3 regions of the Neobacillus niacini genome follow, and region 3 is predicted to be linked to each of the others. Evidence: predicted binding sites of a transcription regulator. Region 3 holds the regulator's gene; each other region holds the start of a gene.
The links. Region 3 encodes CtsR, which represses protease genes until heat stress. Its sites were predicted from a motif close to ATGGTCAATAAAGGTCAAACA; they were not measured.
Positions count from the first base shown of each region.

Region 1: clpB (ATP-dependent chaperone ClpB) is a predicted target of CtsR. The motif match lies at 4,128-4,148, and genes of this name have one in related genera.
Region 2: clpP (ATP-dependent Clp endopeptidase proteolytic subunit ClpP) is a predicted target of CtsR. The motif match lies at 6,938-6,958, and genes of this name have one in related genera.

Region 1 is NZ_CP183883.1:5,391,265-5,399,406, reverse strand. It holds gene glp (gephyrin-like molybdotransferase Glp) at 1-29, shown strand, start outside; gene mobB (molybdopterin-guanine dinucleotide biosynthesis protein B) at 17-568, shown strand; gene ACN6MT_RS26495 (YwiC-like family protein) at 862-1,587, shown strand; gene ACN6MT_RS26490 (Crp/Fnr family transcriptional regulator) at 1,617-2,309, opposite strand; gene ACN6MT_RS26485 (YjzC family protein) at 2,566-2,745, shown strand; gene ACN6MT_RS26480 (transposase) at 2,858-3,190, shown strand; gene ACN6MT_RS26475 (IS3 family transposase) at 3,088-4,038, shown strand; gene clpB (ATP-dependent chaperone ClpB) at 4,159-6,753, shown strand; gene ACN6MT_RS26465 (DUF2929 family protein) at 6,804-6,944, opposite strand; gene ACN6MT_RS26460 (hydrolase) at 7,221-7,943, shown strand; gene ACN6MT_RS26455 (hypothetical protein) at 8,028-8,142, shown strand, end outside.
Region 2 is NZ_CP183883.1:2,048,643-2,056,784, reverse strand. It holds gene gpmI (2,3-bisphosphoglycerate-independent phosphoglycerate mutase) at 1-608, opposite strand, end outside; gene tpiA (triose-phosphate isomerase) at 601-1,362, opposite strand; gene ACN6MT_RS09570 (phosphoglycerate kinase) at 1,399-2,583, opposite strand; gene gap (type I glyceraldehyde-3-phosphate dehydrogenase) at 2,720-3,727, opposite strand; gene ACN6MT_RS09560 (sugar-binding transcriptional regulator) at 3,881-4,903, opposite strand; gene ACN6MT_RS09555 (glutaredoxin family protein) at 5,037-5,294, opposite strand; gene rpoN (RNA polymerase factor sigma-54) at 5,308-6,633, opposite strand; tRNA gene ACN6MT_RS09545 (tRNA-Arg) at 6,745-6,816, opposite strand; gene clpP (ATP-dependent Clp endopeptidase proteolytic subunit ClpP) at 7,015-7,620, shown strand; gene ACN6MT_RS09535 (HPr family phosphocarrier protein) at 7,676-7,933, opposite strand; gene whiA (DNA-binding protein WhiA) at 7,960-8,142, opposite strand, start outside.
Region 3 is NZ_CP183883.1:749,273-757,414, forward strand. It holds gene disA (DNA integrity scanning diadenylate cyclase DisA) at 74-1,147, opposite strand; gene radA (DNA repair protein RadA) at 1,151-2,533, opposite strand; gene clpC (ATP-dependent protease ATP-binding subunit ClpC) at 2,630-5,071, opposite strand; gene ACN6MT_RS03560 (protein arginine kinase) at 5,085-6,158, opposite strand; gene ACN6MT_RS03565 (UvrB/UvrC motif-containing protein) at 6,160-6,708, opposite strand; gene ACN6MT_RS03570 (CtsR family transcriptional regulator) at 6,737-7,198, opposite strand; rRNA gene rrf (5S ribosomal RNA) at 7,646-7,761, opposite strand; rRNA gene ACN6MT_RS03580 (23S ribosomal RNA) at 7,834-8,142, opposite strand, start outside.

The DNA.
Region 1 (8,142 bases), 1.3 Mb from region 3:
ACCAAGCAGGCAGTGAATGGCCATGGTGAAGCCTGTAATTTTTCAAATAGTGGGTTACCAAAATAGCGGTAAAACTACTATCATCATGAAGCTTATTGAAATCTTAAAAAAAAATGATCTTAAGAGTGTTACCATCAAGCATCATGGGCATGGGGGCCGCCCAGACATTCTCTCCCAAAAGGACTCGGCTAAGCATATAAATGCAGGAGCAGTTGCTTCATTGATTGAAGGAGGGGGCAGGTTATGTTTGCAAGCAGATGAAACTGCTTTAACACTTGAAGAACAAATTAGATTTGTGGATTTTTTTCGCCCAGATATTATCTTCATTGAGGGCCATAAAATGAAATCTTATCCCAAATTACTGATTCTTAGAGATAGAAACGATCTTCCTCTCATTTCCGATGTAAGTAACATTAAGACCGTCATTGTATGGGATAAAGAGTTGATTAATGCCGTTAGGGAAAAACTTGAGGTTCCGGTGTTTCATATTACAGAGGAAATAGCGATGACGGCGATATCCAAAGAATTAAAAAAACTTGCTCATCATATTGTTGAAAAAAATTTGTAAAAGTGTCAAAAATATTATTTTTAACACTGTGGCAGAAACATATTTGCGCTATAATACAATTAGGGTTTATATGTTTGTTAATTATAAAAATATTTTTATCTAGAAATGCTCCAGTTTATTCATTTTCATCATGAATATCTGGGGCTTTTCTATTTCTTAAACTATAAAAGTGACAATTTTGTTAGAAGGTGAGTTGTCTTCTTTTATATACCACAATTTGTGATGTGTTTCACTTTTTAATTCTTTCGGCTGCGATATAGTGGAGGAAAGCAGAGGAATGAAGGAGTGGACTTATGAAGTTATTCTTACCGAAACAACATGGCGCGTGGGCAATGACAATTATCCCTTTCTGGCTTGGAGTAGTCGATGGAGGATTTTTATGGGAGCATATTCCATTTTTTATTGGCTGGATATTCCTGTACCTAGCCACCTATCCAATGCTCTTGTTATTTAAAAAGAAAAAGATCGAATTTTATAAAAAGTGGACCATGATTTATATGATACCTGCTTTATTATTTCTGCTATTTCCGCTTTTAAAAATGCCTTCTATTATCACGTTTGGATTCTTAATGGTTCCATTTTTTATTATTAATGCTTATTATACTTCAATTAATAAAGACCGTGCATTAATGAATGATTTTAGTGCAATCTTTGCCTTTTCTATCGCTGGATTGGCTAGCAGCTACCTCGGAAAGGGACTGATTTCATATGAAACAATACTCATTTTTATCGCTTCAGTGTTATTTTTTATTGGGTGTACTTTTTATGTCAAAACCATGATTAGAGAGAAAAAGAACATTCAATACAAATGGATCTCATGGGGATATCATTCATTATTGCTCATCATCAGTTTAACGTTTGGGTATTGGATCGTGGCGATAGCATTTCTGCCAAGCTTAATAAGAGCGGTGATATTTTATGGGAAAACATTATCACCAATGAAAATTGGCATATATGAAATCATCAATTCAACCCTATTCTTTGTAGTTATAATCATTCAAATCGTTTTACTAAAATAAAAAATCGGTCAAACGACCGATTTTTTATTTTAGTCTATTTTACAGATTTCTGGAGAACAGTCCTCACAATCAATTTCATTCTTTAGGTAATCCAGGTCATGAATAGTAATAGAGCCTTTATCTATGGAAATTATTTCTGATTTTCTTAAATCACTTAGCAATCGGTTTACTACCTCACGTGATGTTCCACAAAAATTAGCCAATTCTTGATTTGTTAACGGTAATTCAATCAGGATTCCTTGATTGGTTTGTATGCCGTAACTGTTTGTAATTCGAATAAGGGTGGAATATAGCGCACCTTTTTTACCATGTAGAACTAAGTCTCGAAATTTGGTTTGAGTTTTTCGATATTGCTGGCTTATCCATCTCATGAACTCAAGTGCCAGTTCATGATTTTTAGCAAGCTTCTCCTCGAGCACATCCTTCATAATAACTGCTACTTCGCCGCTTTCCGCAACCCGGGCACTTAACAAATACTTAGGTGCAGGAGAAAATAAATCAAGTTCTCCAATAAAGTCCCCTCTTGAACACATTCTTAATGTAAGTTCCCGGCCATCTGGAATAATCTTGCTTATTTGAATGATTCCACTTTGGATAATAAATAATTCATTTGCAGTGGAACCTTCTTGAAATAGAAAAGTGCCTTTTTCCATTTTCTTTATATGGTGAACCGTATCAAACAGTTGTGTTAACTTCACAGGTATTTCTTTTATTGACTGCATAAGAATAACCACCTTAAAGGGGCGAAATCAATCGCTAATTTGCTTTCCTAAATAAATGACAGTCAAGGTTTCATTTACTAGATAATACTATAATTATATTGTTAACAACGCTTATATATCAATAATTGTGACATAAGTTCATATAATCGTCAAAATATATTCCAAGCAGAGAAAGGAATTTATTTCATAATAATTCCTTTAATGTCCCTAGAGTAAATGGAAATAATAATATTGTACAGAAAAAGGAGGGACAGAAATGGGCCAAAGCCGTCAGTTTCGATCTGGACAAAAAGCACCAAATAATGGTATATATATAGAAATTGGTGATACAGAGTCAAATGTCAATAATCCAAAAAAGATAAAGCTAAAAGCAGGGGACAGGTTCCCTGAAACCTCAAATGACGAACGTGTTTGGACTTACCAGCGTAAACCTTAAATCATTTAAAAAAGTCATCCCCGTGGTGATATTATCCCCTTTAAGTAGATAGTGTAAAAAACCCAAAATATTTATTTTGGGTGTTACACTTAAACTTGGAGGGGATTTTTCAATGGCTAAAAAGGGACAAGAATTTAAGAGTTATACTGATGAATTTAAGTTACAAGCAGTTATGAAGTATATTAATGGGAATAAAAGTTATGCGGTATTAGCTAAAGAACTTGGCATTAAGAATTGTACTCAACTTAAAGTTTGGGTTAGGAAGTGGAAAAGTGGAGAACAGTTTGATACAAGAGTCGGAGCTGTTAGTCCCTTCAAAGGTAGGCCACGTACCGTATTTAAATCCGTCGAAGAAGAAAGAGATTATTTAAGAGCACAGGTGGATTATTTAAAAAAGCAGTATCCAAATCTGGTAAAGGAGGAGAGGAAATCACTCAACAAATAAAATATGAGATCATTGATGAATTAAAAGATACCCATCGTATTACATGGTTGTTAGAGGTCGCTTATGTTAAGCCAGCTAGTTACTATAAGTGGAGGGCTACACAGAATGATAGAGCAGAAAGAGCCAAACAGGATCAAGATATACGTGAACACATGATGGGGACTCATTTACTTCATCCAGAATTTGGATACCCTCGCATGACTACTTGGTTAAATGAAAATGATTATTCAATTAATCATAAAAAGGTTTACCGTCTTATGAAGGAAATGGAGATTCAAGCTATCATACGCAAGAAGAGAAAAAGACATGGACATACACCTTCGGTGATTCAACCTAATCGTCTTAATAGAAAATTCGAGGCAATAGCGCCTAATCAAAAGATGGTTACGGATATTACATACGTATCTGACGGGAAGCAATTTTATTATTTATCGGTCATTCAAGACCTTTTTAATAATGAAGTTGTAGCATGGGAGCTATCAAAAAGAAATGATCTTGAACTAGTCTTAAATACTGTCTCTCAATGGGCAAACAAAAAAGACGTAGCTGAAGCCGTTCTACACTCAGATCAAGGCTTTCAGTATACGTCTAAACTATACAACAAACGAATAGAAAAATACGGTGTAAAGGGCAGCCACTCTCGCAAAGGAAACTGCCTGGATAACGCCTGTATAGAATCCTTCTTTTCGCACCTCAAAACAGAGAAGTTGTATATAAAACAGTGTAAATCAGAAGATGAGATTAGACAAGCGATTGAAGACTACATCTACCATTATAACTACAAACGCTTTCAGAAGAAACTAAACCAACGCGCGCCAGTGGAATACCGGCACGCATTGGTTGCTTAGTTTTTTTAAGCTGTCTACTTGACAGGGGTAAGACCATGGATGGCTTTTATTTTATATTTCATTACATATACGTATATAATAAAATTAAATAGGTCAGAAAAGGTCAAGAGGTGTATAAAGGTGGATTTAAATCGTATGACAGAGCGGTTGCAAAAAGGCATAGCAGATGCACAGTCTTTAGCGATAAAAAACAATCACCAAGAGGTAGATGAACCCCATTTATTTTTAACATTACTTCGTCAAGAGGATAGTTTATTAGCTGCTATTTTAGAGAAAGCAGAAATCCAAACGGAGAGTGTTGATAGTGCATTTCAGAAAGTCCTTGATAAAAAACCACAAGTTACTGGAAGTGGTACCGAGCAAGGGAAGTTATACATTACATCTAAACTTCAACGATTTTTTGTTAGTGCCGAAGATTTTGCTTCTAAGTTTACTGATGATTTTATTTCAATTGAACATATATTATTGGCGGCTTGTTATGCAAATGATTCAGAAATGAGGAAAATACTAAAATCTAATGGGAAAACTCCGGAATATATATTAACTGCAATTAAGGAGATAAGGGGGAACCAGAGAGTGACATCACAAAATCCAGAAGCAGTTTACGATGCGCTTAAAAAATATGGAAGAGACCTTGTAGCCGAAGTTAAAGCTGGTAAACTGGACCCTGTTATTGGCAGGGATGCAGAAATTCGTCATGTTATTAGAATTCTTTCTAGAAAGACTAAAAATAATCCTGTCTTAATTGGGGAACCTGGTGTAGGAAAAACGGCGATTGTCGAGGGGCTCGCCCAGCGGATTGTTAGGAAGGACGTTCCAGAGGGGTTAAAAGATAAAACGATATTCTCATTGGACATGAGTGCATTGATTGCAGGGGCAAAGTTCAGAGGTGAATTTGAAGAAAGATTAAAGGCTGTATTGAATGAAGTGAAAAAAAGCGAAGGGCGAATATTATTATTCATTGATGAGCTGCACACCATTGTAGGAGCAGGAAAAACGGATGGGGCTATGGATGCAGGGAATATGCTGAAACCTATGCTCGCTCGTGGAGAGCTGCATTGTATTGGGGCAACAACCCTCGATGAACATCGTAAATATATTGAAAAGGACCCTGCACTTGAGCGAAGATTTCAGCAGGTACTGGTTCAAGAGCCGAATGTCGAGGATACAATTTCCATCCTACGCGGGTTAAAAGAGAGATTTGAAGTTCACCATGGAGTAAAAATTCATGATCATGCTCTCGTGGCGGCCGCAACATTATCCGACCGGTATATCACGGATCGCTTTCTTCCAGACAAAGCAATTGATTTAGTGGATGAAGCTTGTGCACTTATTCGAACTGAAATTGATTCAATGCCAACAGAACTTGACGAGGTAACACGCAGAGTTATGCAATTGGAAATTGAAGAAGCTGCCTTAAGAAAGGAACAGGATGAGGCAAGTAAAAAGAGGCTAGAGGCCCTGTTAAAAGAACTCGCCGAATTAAAAGATCAAGCGAACAGCAAGAAAGCCCAGTGGCTTCATGAAAAACAAGGAATACAGAAGTTGCAGGAGAAAAGGGAACAACTTGAGAAACTGCGAAGAGAATTACAGCAAGCCGAGGATAAATATGACTTAAACCGTGCTGCAGAGCTTCGTCATGGTCAGATCCCATTAGTTGAAAAAGAATTGAAAGAGCTTGAATCGCAAACAGCCAAAAATGAACGGCTACTTCGAGAGGAAGTTACCGGAGAAGAGATATCAAATATAGTGTCAAGGTGGACCGGTATTCCACTATCTAAGCTAGTTGAAGGGGAAAGGGAGAAACTTCTAAGATTAGAATCTCTATTGCAAGAACGAGTAATCGGGCAAAATGAAGCAGTTCAACTAGTTGCTGATGCGGTATTACGAGCACGTGCCGGAATCAAGGATCCAAAAAGACCGATAGGGTCATTCCTATTTTTAGGACCAACAGGTGTAGGAAAGACTGAACTGGCTAAAGCACTCGCCGAAGCTTTGTTTGATAGTGAAGAGCAAATGATTCGCATTGATATGTCTGAATATATGGAGAAACACGCTGTTTCTAGGTTAATTGGAGCCCCTCCTGGATATGTGGGCTATGAAGAAGGCGGGCAGCTAACAGAAGCTGTCAGAAGAAGACCCTATTCTGTTATCCTGATGGATGAAATTGAAAAAGCACATCCTGAGGTATTTAATATTCTCCTACAGGCACTTGATGATGGCAGAATTACGGACTCCCAAGGAAGAATAGTCGATTTTAAAAATACAGTCATTATCATGACCTCCAATATCGGTTCACAATTCTTATTGGAACGACATGAAAATGAAATTGAAATTTCGGAGGCAACCAAAGACAAGGTCCTAGGACAACTTAAAAGTCATTTCCGACCAGAATTTTTAAATAGAATAGATGAAACAATCCTATTTAAGCCTTTATCTTTAACCGAATTAAAGGATATTGTCGTAAAAATGATGAAGGAACTTCAAAGCAGGCTGAAGGAACAGGATATTGAAGTAACAATAACTGACAATGCGAAAGAGTTTATTGCAATAAATGGTTTTGACCCTATATATGGTGCAAGACCACTAAAGCGGTTTATTCAACGAAATATCGAGACAAAACTTGCCAGGGCCATTATTGCAGGTAATGTTCACGAACACTCCATTGTCAGCGTTACAACTGAAAACGGGGAATTAACCATCACTATTTTGTAAGAAAATAAAAAAGGTCATCCAGTTTAATGGATGACCTTTTGTCACAGTATTTAGTGTTTTTCAACAGGATCATTAGGAATGACTGCCGTTGCAATAACAATCAAAATGAAAACTCCAACAGAAACAATTGCACCTGACTGGAAGTTGAATACTCCGCCTTCAGTCATTGAACTAACTACATATGAAAGCATTTGCACTAAAACAAACACCCAAAAAAAAGTCCAAAAGTATCGCACTATCTTTCACCTCTACCCTATTATCATCTCTCATAATATTACCATATGCTATTGAAATAATAAAAGCAAAAATTCAAAACACTGGGCCGTCTACAATCGGATATGTAAAAAAAACACCAGGTTTAACAATAAAAACACCATTGTATAACTGTCCAATAGGCTATATTCCCTTTCATCTCATGTGAAATCACATACAATACTTTGAGGAAATATGTAAAAGGAGATTTAGCGATGGAGAACCGGAATTTTCAGATGGATACCGAGTGGAATATCATCCATTACCCTGAAAAGCCCACAGGTTTTGGAATTTTAATAATTGGAGATGAAAGGCATTTTGTTGATGAAAGCAAATGCTTTTGGACTCAGAATGAAGGTAGACTGGCCATAATCAATCAATTGAAAGAATCAGGATATACTATTTTTTCCTCAAATTTGTATGGGCGAAACTGGGGAAGTGACCATGCTGTAGAGCTAGCTCAAAGGCTTTATCAGCAAGTAATTAGAAGTGAAATTCTTAATAATAAAGTTCATCTAATAGCTGAGGGCATGGGGGCTCTTGTGGCTGTAAGATTAATGGAGAAAATGCAGGGGCAATTGAGGTCAGTCGTTTTATTAAATCCCATTCTTTCTTTAAAAAAACATATCGAACTTGAAAAAGAACACAAGTTTTTCTATAAAAAGCTTATGAGAGAATTAACAGCTGCCTATAAAACGGATCAAGACACACTTGAGCAAGAACTTCAAGATATGGAAGATGAAGTTCAATTGAATATGGGCATTCCAATCAAGATAATCCATGTTATGTCCAGTGGTAAATCCTATAACCAATCAAAACAGCTGCAAAAATTACTGGCTAATACGGATATTAGTCCAACATATATTGTTCCTGAAAAAAAACAACAGCTTGGAAATATGATGAAAAAGTTTTTCAATCAGTTTGAAAAGGTGCTATAAATAGCTTCCTCCCCTAGAGAGATATAATTCTTCATGTAGCCGCATAGGATTCACTAATGAAGCTTGGGGGAGGAAGGAATAGTAATGGACAAGGTCGTTATTATTGGAGTATTTGACTTTGTGAATTTTCATGTATGCAAATCATTACTTGATAAAGGGATTGTAGTAAGGGGAGTACAACTTGATACGAAAGAAAAGG
Region 2 (8,142 bases), 1.3 Mb from region 3:
CAATAAGACTTTTCAACACGCTCCCAGCGCTTGTCACGATCCATTGAGTAATAACGTCCAGAAATGGTAGCAAACTCACCAACGCCATACTCATTAATTTTATCCAAAGTCTGCTGAATATATTTAGCGGCAGTTTTTGGACCGACATCACGTCCATCAAGGAAACCATGAATATAAACGTTCTCTACGCCTTCCTCTTTTGCCATCTTTAATAGTGCAAACATATGGTTAATATGGCTGTGGACACCGCCATCCGATAATAAACCAAACAAGTGGAGGTTAGTTCCATTTTTCTTCACATGGTCCATTGCACTGCAGATGGTTTCATTTTTTACAAATTCACCTTCGCGGATAGCGATATTCACACGTGTTAAGCTTTGGTATACAATCCGGCCAGCACCAATATTTAAATGACCAACTTCTGAGTTACCCATTTGACCCTCTGGAAGTCCAACAGCCTCACCAGAAGCTGTTAAATGTGAGTGCGGGAAAGTATTCCAGTAACGATCAAAGTTTGGCTTCTTCGCATGATAGACTGCATTCCCTTTGTGTTCATCCCTGCATCCGAATCCATCAAGAATGATGAGGGCAACGGGAGACTTACTCATAGCTTCCTGCCTCCAATAGCTGCAGGAATGATCCTGGCTCAAGACTAGCTCCACCAACAAGAGCACCGTCGATATCAGGCTGTGCCATGTATTCCTTAATATTCTCCGGTTTCACACTGCCGCCGTACTGAATTCTGACAGCATTAGCAACTTCTTCACTGAATTGCTGTGCTACTACTTGGCGAATATGAGCACATACTTCATTTGCATCTTGTGCAGTCGAAGATTTACCTGTTCCAATTGCCCAGATTGGTTCGTAAGCAATAACGGTTTGCTTTACTTGCTCATCTGTTAAGCCAGCTAAAGCTTTTTGTATTTGTGAACCAACTAGTTGATTGGTTTCACCGTTTTCACGTTGCTCTAATGTTTCACCGCAGCAAACGATTGGCGTTAAGTTATAGTTGAAAGCTGCCAGTGTCTTTTTATTAACACTTTCATCGGTTTCATTAAACATTTCACGGCGTTCAGAATGTCCAAGAATCACATATTGAACCCCAATTTCAGCAAGAGGTTTCGGGCTAATTTCTCCTGTAAAAGCTCCGCTTTCTTCGAAATGCATGTTTTGTGCGCCTATTTTCACATCGCTGCCTTCAGTTTGCTCAACAAGACTTTGTAAAAATAAAGCTGGTGCACAAATAACAGAATCCATTTTATCAGGATTTGGAACAAGACCTTTTACTTCCTCGGTAAAGCTTTTCGCCTCAGCAAGTGTCTTATTCATTTTCCAGTTACCTGCAATAATCGGTTTACGCATAGTTACACAACCTTTCAAGATAGAAAGTTCTAATTATTATTTATCATTTAGAGCGACTACGCCTGGAAGTGCTTTGCCTTCCATGAATTCAAGGGAAGCGCCGCCGCCTGTTGAAATATGACTCATTTTCTCTGCTAAATTAAATTTCTCTACTGCTGCTGCAGAATCGCCGCCGCCAATCACTGAATAGGTACCTTCTGCTTCTGCAAGAGCTTCAGCAACTGCCTTTGTACCACCAGCAAATTTATCGATTTCAAACACACCCATCGGTCCATTCCAAATGACCAATTTTGATTTTTTGATTACATCACGATAGATTTCTCTTGTTTTCGGTCCGATATCAAGTGCTTCCCAATCAGCAGGAATTTCTTCGATTGCTACTTCTTTTGAATTCGCATCTGCTGAAAAATCATCTGCCACGATAGCGTCAACAGGCATATAGAAATTAACGCCTTTTTCTTTTGCTTTTTCAATAAATGAATTCGCTAAGTCGATTTTATCAGCCTCAAGAAGAGATTTACCGATTTCATGGCCCTGTGCTTTAATAAAAGTATAAGCAAGACCGCCACCGATGATTAAGTTATCAACCTTTTCTAATAGGTTTTCAATAACACCAATCTTGTCCTTAACCTTTGCTCCGCCAATAATTGCCGTAAATGGACGTTCAGGATTTGATAAAGCTTTTCCTAAAACATCAAGCTCTTTTTCCATTAATAGACCAGATACAGCAGGAAGATGGTGAGCAATACCTTCTGTGGAGGCATGTGCTCTGTGTGCTGCACCAAAGGCATCATTTACATAAACATCCGCAAGTTCTGCAAATGCTTTTGCAAGTTCAGAATCATTCTTCTCTTCACCTGGGTAAAAACGAACGTTTTCTAGAAGAAGAACATCGCCTTCATTCATAGATTCAATTAATGATTTTACAGAATCACCATAGGCTTCATCTGCTTTTTGAACGTTTTTGCCAAGAAGTTCAGAAAGTCTCACACCCACTGGAGTTAAGCGCATTTCCTCTACTACTTTACCCTTCGGACGTCCAAAATGGCTTGCCAAGATGACTTTAGCACCTTGATCAATTAAATATTGAATAGTAGGTAGTGCAGCGCGGATTCTTGTTTCATCTGTGATTTTTCCATCCTGCATAGGAACGTTAAAATCAACGCGGCAGAAAACGCGTTTTCCTTTTACATCAACATCTTTTAATGTTTTCTTGTTCATGCGCAAAGCTCCTCCTTATGTATTGACAGCTAATTACACAAAAAAAGGGAGGGGGAATGTTCCCCGCTCCCCTTTGATTACCCTAAATCATTATAGCTTTTTGATGAAGAATTTACCAACCTCAACTAACTAAAGATTAAAGTCCTTTTTGAGCGATATATCCAATAAGGTCAACTACACGGCTAGAATAACCAACTTCGTTATCGTACCAAGATAATACTTTTACCATGTTACCTTCAAGAACCATAGTTGATAAAGAATCAATTGAAGAAGAAGCTGGGCTGCCATTGTAATCTGTAGATACTAATGGAAGTTCGCTATAGTGTAAAATTCCTTTTAATGGACCTTCAGCAGCTGCTTTTAATGCTGCGTTTACTTCATCAGCTGTTACTTCTTTGTCTAATTCAGCAACTAAATCCACGATTGATACGTTTGGAGTTGGTACACGAACAGCCATACCATTTAATTTACCTTTAAGTTCTGGAAGAACTAAAGAAACTGCTTTCGCTGCACCAGTTGATGTAGGAATCATGTTCTCAGCTGCTGCACGAGCACGACGGTAGTCCTTGTGTGGTAAATCAAGGATTTGTTGGTCATTTGTATAAGAGTGGATAGTAGTCATCATTCCACGCTTAATTCCGAATTCATCATTTAAAACCTTCGCAAAAGGAGCTAGACAGTTTGTAGTACATGAAGCGTTTGATAATACGTGGTGGTTAGCCGGATCGTATTGTTCTTGGTTAACACCCATTACGATAGTGATATCTTCGTTATCTGCTGGAGCAGAAATGATAACTTTCTTAGCACCTGCTTCAAGGTGTTTTGCCGCATCTTCACGCTTTGTGAAACGTCCAGTAGATTCAACTACTACTTCAACACCAAGTTCTCCCCAACCTAATTGAGCTGGATCGCGTTCAGCAATTACTTTTACCTTTTGGTTGCCAACTACTAAATATTCGCCATCAACGGTAACATCTTGTTGAAGAGTTCCATGAACAGTATCGTATTTTAAAAGGTGCGCAAGCATTTTTGCATCAGTTAAATCGTTAATTGCTACGATTTCCATTTCTGCATTATTTAATGCCGCACGGAATACGTTACGGCCGATACGACCAAATCCATTAATACCAACTTTTACTGTCATTGTAATTTCCTCCTTGTTTTGAAAAAAGGTTTTTATTTAGGCTCTTTTTTAAAAAAAGAGCTTACAAACTAAATTGTTAAAACTAGATGACTATTTCCACGTTAAAATCGGATAAAAGATTTATTTACGAAAACAGTCTTATATAAAAAGGGATTACCCTTTTAATAACTTTCTTGCTGCACCCTCATCCGTGATTAATATTGTCGAGGGGGGGGCTTTTTTCATATAAGCCTTAATGGCTTTTGCCTTAGAAGCGCCGCCTGCAACAGCAATCACGTTAGGAATCTGTGCGAGGTCTTCTAGTTGCAGTCCAATGGTTAGAACCTTGTGGACGATTTCACCTTTTTCATTAAAATAATAGCCGAAAGCTTCCCCTACAGACGCACTCGTTTCAAGCTTTTGCATAATTTCGGGTCTCGATTTTCTTCGTTCAGCCATTGTAATAGCATCCCCAATTCCATGAAGAACCATGCTTGCGGATTTTATTAAGTTTAAAACTTCATGAATTTCAGGTTCTTTAATTAGGGACTGATAAATTTCATTACTCACTTGATCAGGCACATAAAATACACGGTGCTTCGATTTTGTATTTTTCGACATAATCGAGCTAATTGTATTTGCCTGATTCTGGACATCCTCACCAATTCCGCCGCGAGCCGGTACAAACAGCAATTCCTTTTTGCCAAGCTCAGGTGTAAGTGCGTTTGCGACCGCAGCCATCGTTGAGCCGCCAGTTACAGCGATAATATTTTTCCCAGTTAAATATTTTTTCATGCACAAGGCACAAGCCTTACCTAAGTCATCTTTTACCATAAGGGATTCATCACTGTTCCCAGGTACAATGATGACTTTTTGAATCTTAAGTCGGTGTTTTAACTCCAACTCCATTACGTCGATACCGATTAACTCTCGAATCATTCCTTCTAAATCTTCTAGCAAATTCTTCCCTTCAGAAGTTAAGCTCATTCCAATATTGTTGATTGAAACAAGATTTTGTTCCTTTAGGAAATCAACTTCACTGCGAAGAACTCTTTCCGTGTAACCAAGGTTGGAAGCAAGACTCCTTCTTCCTACTGGCTGCATAAAACCGATATGTCTGAGGATAGAATATCGTTTATGTAGGACCTGGAGGAGATCGGGTAATAATCTTTTTTGAATATCGATGAGTGATTGCATAATGTCCTGCTCCTTTATTATATGTAACTGGTCATAAAATGTCCACCCTAGACAAATTATGTCCCACTCCATCGAAAAAAAATCACCCCTGCTAACATTTTTCATTCTAACAGGAGTGAAAACCTATTTCAACCTAAAAGTTTTCAGTTTTTTCTTGCAAACGTTTACTTATGTCATTTTTGTTAATTATTCCAAAGGCTACTTCTTCCCCGTCAATCTGAACCACTGGAATCATGATCCCGTATAATTCCGTTAACTCATCACTTGAATCAATATCAATTTCTTCTAATTTAAAATTCCAGTCTTCCTTAAGCTCAAGGATGGCCATTTTTGCTTTTTCACATAGTGAACAGCGTTGTCTAGTATAAAGGGTGATCATTGTTTGCGTCATCGTTTGTATCCTTTCAATCAAATCTTTTTCTCTTAGATGAAGATGGAATCCCCAGTTGGTCTCGATACTTTGCCACTGTTCTTCTAGACACAACGATTCCCTGAATTGTCTTCAGCTTCTCAACAATATCCTGATCCGATAATGGACGTTGTTTATCCTCACTATTAACCATTGAAGCGATTTCATTTTTAACCTGACTCGAAGAGGTGCTTTCATTTGATACCGTTTGAATGGTACTGGTAAAGAACGACTTGAGTGGAAAGGTACCAATCGGAGTTTGCACATATTTTTCTTTCACTGCACGGCTGACTGTTGATTCATGAATATCAAGTTCTCCCGCGACTTCCTTCATGGTCATAGGAACTAAGTATTCTTTACCATGTTCGAAGAAACGAGTTTGTTTTTCCACAATTTTACTGACAACCCTCGTTAAAGTTTCTTTCCGCTGCTCTATACTTTTCATGATCCATTGATAATCTTGTACTTTATCCTGCAAAAAGCGGCTTACCTGAGCATCCTTTGTAGTAGTCAGTTTTTGATAATAATGATCATTAAAACTTATTTTTGGAAGAATGTCATCACACAGCCTGACAGAAAATCCATCCCCAAAACGTTCGACAATGGCATCAGGGATAATGTAGGAAGCGTTATCCTGCTCTAAAAGTGCACCAGGACGTGGGTTCAACTGCTGTACCGTATCAAATATTTCTTGGATTTTCTGTAAAGGGATTTGTAGTTCCTTTGCTATCTGCTTCCATTTCTTTTCAGCAAATGGAACGAAGTAGTGAGAAAGAATTATTAACGCCAAATCATCCTTTAGGTTCTCCCGCTCGAGCTGAATTAATAAACATTCTTGAAGATTCCTAGCCCCGATTCCAGCTGGTTCCAAGGTCTGAATCACAATTATGCTCTCTTCAACCAGTTCTATGTGGACACCTAATTTTTCTGCGATTTCCTCAGGCTCAGAGGCTAAGTATCCGTTTACATCGAGGTTCTGAATCAAGTGTTTAATTACTTTTAGTTGATTACTAGAGTATTTACGGAGATTAAGCTGATTTAGCAGCTGATCTTCACTTGAAGATGACTTGGCTGCAATTTGCTCAATCCAATCGTTTTCCGTATTTTTTGTGTGTTTCCGCCGATTACGATCTATTAATGGGTTAATAGGCTGAATATGTTTATTCTCAACCTGAAGTAGGGGATTTTCAAGTGCTTTGTTTTCTAAAAATGCTGAAAGCTCTTGTGCTGAATATTGCAAGAGCGCAATTGCCTGAGTTAGTTCCTGCGTCATTGCCAATTTTAATGATTGCTGCTGCCATAATCCTGCTTTTAAATCCATTACTAATTCCCCCCTTGCTCTATTTTACATGAAGATGGAGAATTCGTGTATGGTTATTAACTGTCAGAAATGAAAAAACCTCCTGTTACCTAGTAACAAGAGGTTTTAAGACGCGCTCGGAGGGAATCGAACCCCCATTTTAAGAACCGGAATCTTACGTGCTATCCGTTGCACCACGAGCGCATATATGCGACTAACATATTATATTCCAATTCGTGAAACTTTGCAAGCTAGAATAGGTTTAAAAATTAGCCAAATGGTTATGATGAATTAGGGAAAGATGTCGAACAAATATAAAGCGAATTGTTTGACCTTAATTGACCATCAGTGTATCATTAACTATACATATTAAAATCTTTTATACTTAGAGGAGGAAGAAAAATGAATTTGATTCCTACAGTTATCGAACAAACAAACCGCGGAGAAAGAGCATACGACATTTATTCTCGTCTCTTAAAAGACCGTATTATTATGCTTGGCAGTGGCATTGATGATCATGTGGCTAATAGCATTGTAGCACAATTGTTATTCCTTGAGGCAGAAAACCCTGAAAAGGATATATCCATTTATATTAACAGCCCTGGCGGAAGTATTACTGCAGGTATGGCCATTTATGACACTATGCAGTTCATTAAGCCAGATGTTCAAACCATTTGTATTGGTATGGCAGCTTCAATGGGTGCTTTCCTACTTGCTGCAGGTACAAAAGGTAAGCGTTATGCCCTTCCAAATGCTGAAGTTATGATTCATCAGCCATTGGGCGGCGCACAAGGGCAGGCAACCGAGATTGAAATTGCAGCTAAGCGTATTCTATTCCTTCGTGAGAAATTGAATGGAATCCTAGCAGAGCGCACTGGCCAGCCGCTAGAAGTCATCCAAAAGGATACTGACCGCGATAACTTCATGACAGCTGAAAGAGCAAAAGAATACGGTCTCGTTGACCATATCATCACTAGAAGCCTTAAAGAAGATAAAAAAGATAAGTAATAACAAAAAGAGTTTGACCGATTTTAGGTCAAACTCTTTTTATTTTACTGTTATTTTAATGTTCATTTTGAACAAAAGTAGACAATGCATCAATGGCTTTTTCTTCATCATCACCGTCAGCAACAATATTAACTAAAACGCCTGAACCGACAGCTAGACTCATAAGACCCATAATACTCTTTGCATTAACCTTTTTACCATCTTTCTCTAAAAAAATATCCGCTGAAAAACGGTTCGCTTCCTGAACAAATAATGCTGCTGGTCGTGCTTGAAGACCCGTTTTCAATTTAACTTCCACTTGTTTCTCTACCATTACAAAAATCCTCCTTATGTTTTCCTCTATTTTCTTTGAGCCAAATCACCAATCCGTAATTTTTCAGCAATTTCATCTATTTTTCTTAACCGATGATTAATTCCAGATTTACTAATTATACCACCGGAAACCATCTCTCCTAGTTCCTTTAAGGTTACATCAGTATAATGGAGACGGAGTTCCGCGATCTCTCTTAACTTTTCTGGTAA
Region 3 (8,142 bases):
CAATTCATAGGGTAGCACTGGAAAAATGCCCTGTCAAACAAACGTAAATTGTACACTTTACTCGTAAGGTAAGCTACAAATGCCGCTCTGTATATAATCTCTCTTTAATTAATCGTAAGCCTTCCTTGATTTTTTTTGCACGGATTTCACCAATTCCTTCTACATCATCTAATTCTTCAACCGAGGCTGATATAATATTTGAAAACTCACCGAAGCTAGATATAATGTTTTCAATTATTACAACGGGAAGACGGGGAATTTTATTTAGAATCCGATATCCACGAGGATGCTTGCTTTCATCAAGAGGAGTATATCCTTGATACCCCATTAGTTTTAGTATTGCCATATCATCTAATGTCCCATTACTAGTTAACACTTGCATTCGTTTAAGAACATCTCTCGACTTGATTTCTCTATCAAGGGCATAGTCCTTAATAATCAGGGCTGTCTCTTCTTCCAAATCTGTCAATATTTCATTCATTTGCAAGCGAATGAGCCTGCCTTCTGTTCCCAATTCATTCAAGTAAGTAATGAGTTCATTTTTAATTCTTAGTACCATCTCAAACCGATGGAGAACGAGTAAGAAATCGTTATATGTAACCGATTCTTCGAACTCTAAAATACTTAGACCGGCAATGCTCCGCTCAAGGACTGCTTTATACTTTTCCAGCATTTGAATCGCCTGATTTGCCTTGGTCAATATGACAGAAATATCTTTAAGGGCGTAACGGAAGTTTCCTTGATATAAGGTTATGACATTTCTTCTTTGAGATATAGCAATAACAAGTGCCTTTGTTTGCCTGGCTACTCGTTCAGCGGTGCGGTGGCGCATACCGGTCTCCGAAGCAGGTATTTCGGAATCAGGAACAAGCTGGGCATTGGCAATAAGAATAGTATTCCCTAATTCATTTAAGATAATTGCACCATCCATTTTGGCTAGCTCATAAAGATAACTTGGTGAAAAAGGACAATTAATTTGAAAACCGCCATCTACGATACCTTTAACTTTATCATTGTAACCAACAACAATAAGTCCTCCAGTATTTGCTCTTAATACATTATCAATACCTTCACGAATAGGTGTACCTGGGGCAATAAACTGTAAAACTTCACTAACAGTTTGTTCACCCAGCTTTTTATTCTCCATGTTCTACACCCCTAACACTGCTTTTAAAGCTTCTGCTACAGTCGAAACCCCGATTAGTTCCACACCTTTCGGACCCTGCCAGCCGCTCAAATTATTGGCAGGCAGAATAACCCGTTCGAACCCTAACTTTGCAGCTTCCTGAACACGCTGTTCAATTCTCGAGACTCTTCGCACCTCTCCTGTTAACCCAACCTCTCCTATAATACAGTCCGTTGCCCTCGTAGGTTTATCACGAAAGCTTGAGGCGATACTTACAACGATCGCTAAATCGATGGCTGGTTCATCTAGCTTCACGCCTCCTGCGACCTTTAGATAGGCATCTTGATTCTGAAGAAGCATTCCCATCCGCTTCTCTAAAACTGCCATTAATAATGGAACACGATTATGGTCAATCCCTGTTGCCATTCTTCTTGGGTTTCCAAAGCTTGTCGGAGATATTAAAGCCTGAATTTCGACAAGTACAGGACGTGTCCCTTCCATTGAAGCAACGACAGTGGAGCCTGCTGCGCCTTGCGACCTCTCTTCAAGGAATATTTCCGATGGATTTGCAACCTCATCCAGTCCAAATTCCTTCATTTCAAAAATACCCATTTCATTGGTTGATCCAAAACGGTTTTTTACAGCACGTAAAATACGATATGTATGGTGCCTTTCCCCTTCGAAGTAGAGAACAGTATCTACCATATGCTCGAGCAGCCTTGGTCCAGCTATGGACCCTTCTTTTGTTACATGACCAACAATAAAGATAGCAATGCCCTTTGTTTTCCCAATCCTCATTAATTCTGATGTACATTCACGAACTTGTGAGACGCTCCCTGGTGCCGACGTTACTTCCGGATGGAAAACCGTCTGAATGGAATCAATAATCACAAAACTTGGATTTGTATTTTCAATCGTTCGACTAATTTCATCTAGATTGGTCTCAGCATACACGAGAAGATTTTCAGATTTAATTCCCAGTCTTTCAGCTCGAAGCTTTGTTTGCCTCAGCGATTCCTCGCCTGATATGTATAAGACCTGATTGCCTTTATTCGCAAGTTGAGAGGATACCTGTAAAAGGAGAGTTGATTTACCGATGCCAGGGTCACCACCGATTAGAACTAGTGATCCTTTAACCACTCCACCGCCTAAGACTCGATTAAGTTCATTTAAATCGGTAAGAATTCTCGGTTCTGACAAGGATTCAATGGCAGTAATAGGCGTTGGTTTAGCTGCCAATGTTGAGACCCCTTGAGAATGAGCGAAGGCGCCCCTTCTATTTCCGCCAGTTACCTCAACTTCCTCCACCATTTTGTTCCATTCTCCGCAGCCTGGGCATTTTCCTAACCATTTAGGAGATTCATACCCACACTCCTGACACATGAACTTCGTTTTTCGTTTGACCATATCTATCTACTCCTGACTCTAAATAGAAAAAGAGGTACACGGTCGAGACTTATAACGTGTACCCCTTTTAGTTGCTCCAAATAGTATCGAATCTGGTTATTTAGTTAGAGTCGTTTTTTCTGCCGTTCTAACTAAGAATTCACCATTATCAACATCAATTATAACATGCTGCCCTGTTAATACTGTACCTTTTAACAGTTCTTCAGAGAGGCGGTCTTCAATATGTTTTTGAATAGCTCTGCGTAATGGACGGGCACCGTATTCAGGATCATAACCCTCGATAGATATTTTGTCTTTTGCTGCATCGGTTAACTCTAAAGAAATATGCTGCTCTTTTAATCGTTTTACAAGCTGGTCAGATAAAAGGGTAACAATTTCTCCAAGATGCTTTTTCTCTAAAGCATGGAAGACAATGATTTCATCAATACGGTTTATGAATTCTGGACGGAAGGCCTTTTTCAATTCTTCCATTACTTTACCCTTCATGTCCTTATAATCCTGGTCTCCATCTTGAATATTAAAGCCCACATATTTGTTGCGTTTTAGTGCTTCTGCACCAACGTTGGAAGTCATAATCAGAACCGTATTACGGAAGTCAACCGTTCTTCCTTTAGAATCCGTTAAGCGGCCATCTTCAAGAACTTGCAGTAAGATATTGAACACATCTGGGTGTGCCTTTTCAATTTCATCAAGCAAGATAACTGAGTATGGCTTTCTACGAACCTTTTCCGTTAATTGACCGCCTTCTTCATAACCCACATATCCCGGAGGTGAGCCCACCAAGCGAGAAGTAGAATGCTTCTCCATGTATTCTGACATATCAATCCGAATCATGGCATCTTCATCACCAAACATTGCCTCAGCAAGTGCTCGTGCCAACTCGGTTTTACCTACACCAGTAGGGCCAAGGAAAACAAAAGAACCGATAGGGCGTTTTGGATCCTTTAAGCCTGCCCTAGCCCGACGAACTGCTTTAGAAACGGCCTTAACAGCTTCCTCCTGACCAATCACACGGGAATGCAGGAGTTCCTCTAAATTAAGTAATTTAGCCGTTTCTGTTTCAGCTAGCTTGGAGACAGGTATTCCCGTCCAGCTTGAAACAACACTTGCAATATCCTCAACAGTGACCTCACTGTTTTCTTTACCTTGCTTTTCTTTCCATGTTTTCTTCGTTTCTTCAAGCTGCTCACGCAGACGTTGTTCTGTATCTCGTAAGGATGCTGCTTTTTCAAACTCTTGGCTTTGAACAGCAGAATCTTTCTCCTTACGAACTTCATCAAGCTTTACTTCTAATTCTTTCAAATTTGGCGGTGTTGTGTAAGAACGTAATCGAACCTTAGATCCTGCTTCATCAATTAAGTCAATTGCTTTATCTGGCAGGAATCGATCAGAAATGTAGCGGTCAGATAGCTTTACTGCAGCTTCAATTGCCTCATCTGTAATCGATACACGGTGATGGGCTTCATAACGATCACGAAGACCCTCTAGTATACGAATGGACTCTTCAGCCGTTGGTTCATCAACACGAATTGGCTGGAAGCGGCGTTCTAATGCAGCATCCTTTTCAATATATTTTCGGTATTCATCCAGTGTCGTTGCACCTATACATTGGAGTTCTCCACGTGCCAGAGAAGGTTTTAGAATGTTAGAAGCATCAATCGCTCCTTCTGCTCCACCAGCTCCAATTAACGTGTGTAATTCATCAATAAAGAGAATAATGTTGCCTGCTTGGCGTATTTCATCCATTACTTTTTTCAAACGGTCCTCAAATTCACCGCGATATTTGGTACCAGCTACTACGGTACCCATATCCAGCGTCATAACCCGCTTGTCACGAAGAATTTCAGGTACTTCATTATTTACGATTTGCTGTGCAAGTCCTTCAGCGATAGCGGTTTTACCTACTCCTGGTTCACCGATTAACACAGGGTTATTTTTTGTACGGCGGCTCAATACTTCAATTACCCGCTGGATCTCCTTGCTTCTTCCGATTACAGGATCCAAACTTCCTTCTCTCGCGATGGCTGTTAAATCTCTAGCAAGGCTGTCAAGGGTCGGGGTATTGGCACTTACTGATGCTCCTCCCTGATGACCGCCTGATTCATTACTGCCTAGTAATTGTAATACCTGTTGACGTGCTTTATTTAGGCTAACTCCAAGATTATTAAGAACTCTTGCAGCAACTCCCTCACCTTCTCGGATTAAACCGAGTAAGATATGCTCTGTTCCAACATAAGAATGTCCTAGTTTTCTAGCTTCATCCATCGATAATTCAATTACCTTTTTCGCCCGTGGTGTGTAGTGGATCGTTTGGGATGCTTCCTGGCCTTTCCCGATTAACGATTCCACTTCTTTTTGAATTTTTTCTGAACCTAATCCAAGCCCATAAAGCGCCTTAGCGGCAATGCCTTCTCCCTCACGGACTAAACCTAATAAAATATGCTCAGTTCCAATATTGTTGTGACCCAGTCTAATTGCTTCCTCTTGCGCTAAAGCTAAAACCTTTTGAGCTCTCTCAGTAAAACGGCCGAACATCATATTCCATTCCTCCTCACCTTTTATCTTGCTCCATTTTTAATCGTTCTCGAATTAATGCTGCTCGTCGGATATCTCTTTCATTTGCTCTTAAATGCCCGCCTGCATACTGCTGCAGGAAACCAGGCTGGGTTAGAATCATTAATTCATTTAATATATTCTTAGGAAGATGATTAATGTATCCCATATCAATTCCTAGGCGGACATCAGAAAGGCATTTTGCAGCCTCTTTTGTTTCAATAATTCTACAATTGGATAACACACCATAAGAACGAAACACTCTATCTTCTAATTGTATGTTTGAAGTTTTCCGTAATGCTTCACGAGCGGACCTTTCTTGTGAAATTAACTGACTTACAACACCCTTAAGGTCGCGGCAAATATCTTCCTCAGATTTTCCTAGAGTAATTTGGTTGGAAATTTGAAATATATTTCCAAGCGCTTCACTCCCTTCGCCATAAATCCCCCTTACTACTAATCCCAGTTGATTTATTGCAGGAATAATTCGATTGATTTGCTGTGTTAACATCAATCCTGGTAAGTGCATCATGACTGAAGCGCGAAGACCTGTTCCCACGTTTGTAGGGCAGCTGGTAAGATAGCCATGCTTCTCATCGAATCCAAAGTGAATGTGACTTTCCAGCCAATCATCTACTTCATTTGCTGCCTCCAATGCCTCGGTTAGTTGCAGCCCAGGAAACAAACATTGAATACGAATGTGATCCTCTTCATTTATCATAATACTAACTTCTTCATTTTCGGTTAATAGAACGGCGCCATATGGTGCGTCTTCTGCTAAATTAGGACTTATCAGGTGCTTTTCTACTAATACCCTTTTTTGAAGAGGCTGGATGTCATCAATTTTTAGTAATTCCATTTTCCCAAACTTTGTAAAGTTAGACTCACTCAGGATTTCTTCCATTTTCAAAATAATCGATTGTGCTTCTTCATGGGAAAATAGTGTTGGAAATTTAAAGTTCTCAAAGTTTCGGGCTAAACGGATTCGGGAACTAAGGACAATATCTGAATCAGGTCCCTCCTCGCTCATCCACGAGCTGACTGCTTGATTAATAAAACGTTCAAGCGACACGTTATTCCCCTCCCTTACTACTGCCAGGTAATTCTTTTTCGAGTGAGCGAATTTCATCTCGAATCTTAGCTGCTTCCTCAAATTCCTCTTGTTTAATCAGCTCTTTTAGTTCATTTTTAAGACTTTCAACTTGCTTTTTAAGGTGTATTCCTCCACCAATTCTCTTTGGAATTTTACCACTGTGTGTCCCATTTCCACTGTGAAGTCTCCTTAAGACCGGTGGAAGCTGTTCCTTAAATGTTTCATAGCAATGGGCACATCCGAAACGACCCACTTTAATGAATTGTGGAAATGTCATTGAACATCTATTACACTGAAGTACTTCTTCTTGATGAAACGTATTTTGATTTTGTTTTTGAACAGTAGGATCAATATTTAATAGACCCGCTAATAGGTTATTAAAAGTAAAGCCTGATCCCCCAGTAAACATAAACATCTCGCCCTTTTCTTGGGCACATTTTTCACAAAGGTTTACCTCGGTTTTTTCCCCGTTGATGATTTTTGTAAAATGCAGTGCAGCAGGCCGTTGATTACATTCCTGGCAAATCATTTTATTTCACCTCTCTAGCTGATATAGATTATTTATATTTCAATGATGTTAACATCGCTTTCAACATTCGTGCACGTAATTCGTCTCGGAATGGAAGATCAATATAAAGGACTGAACGGTCAATAACACTTAACATTATTTTTGCCTCTCGTTTTGTAATTATCTCCTCATGGACTAGTCTGTAAATTACATCTTCCGCAGTCGTTTGTGCGATTCGCTTATCAATGAGTGACAGCAAATGATCAATTAGGTCGACTAAATCATGGGATTGAACCTTCATGATTCGGATATATCCGCCTCCCCCACGTTTACTTTCTACGATATACCCTCGTTCAATGGTAAAGCGCGTATTAATAACATAATTGATTTGTGATGGTACACATTGAAATTTATCCGCTATCTCGCTGCGTTTAATTTCTACATGTTCCTGTTCACTCATTTCTAATACTTGTTTTAGATACTTTTCAATAATATCGGAGATGTTTCTCATCTTCCCACCTCCTTCTTCTGACTTTGACTATATTTGACATTAATTATACTGAAAATTTTATGTAGTTGCAAACAAACTGCTACTAATGATTTTCTCCATATTTCGCAGATGTGAAACCTGTATGGATTGATTAATTTGTTTTTAGGTAATTGGTATTGGTTTAGGTTGTTGCGATGAAATTAGTTTGAGGTAATTAGTGTCTTTTTGGAGTAAGTGGTAGGTTTAATTTTTTCGTTACCGTTTTTTATAAAAAGTAGGATTATGGACATGAATAAGGGCTATTCGTTACCATTTTTGTAAATAGTTGAGCCGCATGGTAACGATTGCTCTCTATTCGTTACCAGTTTCTATAAAAGTAGACCAGTGCGGGCAAGATTTCCTAATCTTCTTCTTAACACTGCCGAACAATACAAAAAAGCACAACCCTTATCAGGTTGTGCTTCATGTGCCTGGCAACGTCCTACTCTCACAGGGACAAAGTCCCAACTACCATCGGCGCTGAGAAGCTTAACTTCCGTGTTCGGTATGGGAACGGGTGTGACCTTCTCGCCATTATTACCAGACTGTTTTTGAGGTATCATTCCCTCAAAACTAGATAATCAGAAGAAGTGTGTAAAAACGAGTTCACCTTAAAATTGGTTAAGTCCTCGAACGATTAGTATCAGTCAGCTCCACACGTTACCGCGCTTCCACCTCTGACCTATCAACCTGATCATCTTTCAGGGTTCTTACTAGCTTGACGCTATGGGAAATCTCATCTTGAGGGGGGCTTCATGCTTAGATGCTTTCAGCACTTATCCCGTCCGCACATAGCTACCCAGCGATGCCTTTGGCAAGACAACTGGTACACCAGCGGTGCGTCCATCCCGGTCCTCTCGTACTAAGGACAGCTCCTCTCAAATTTCCTGCGCCCACGACGGATAGGGACCGAACTGTCTCACGAC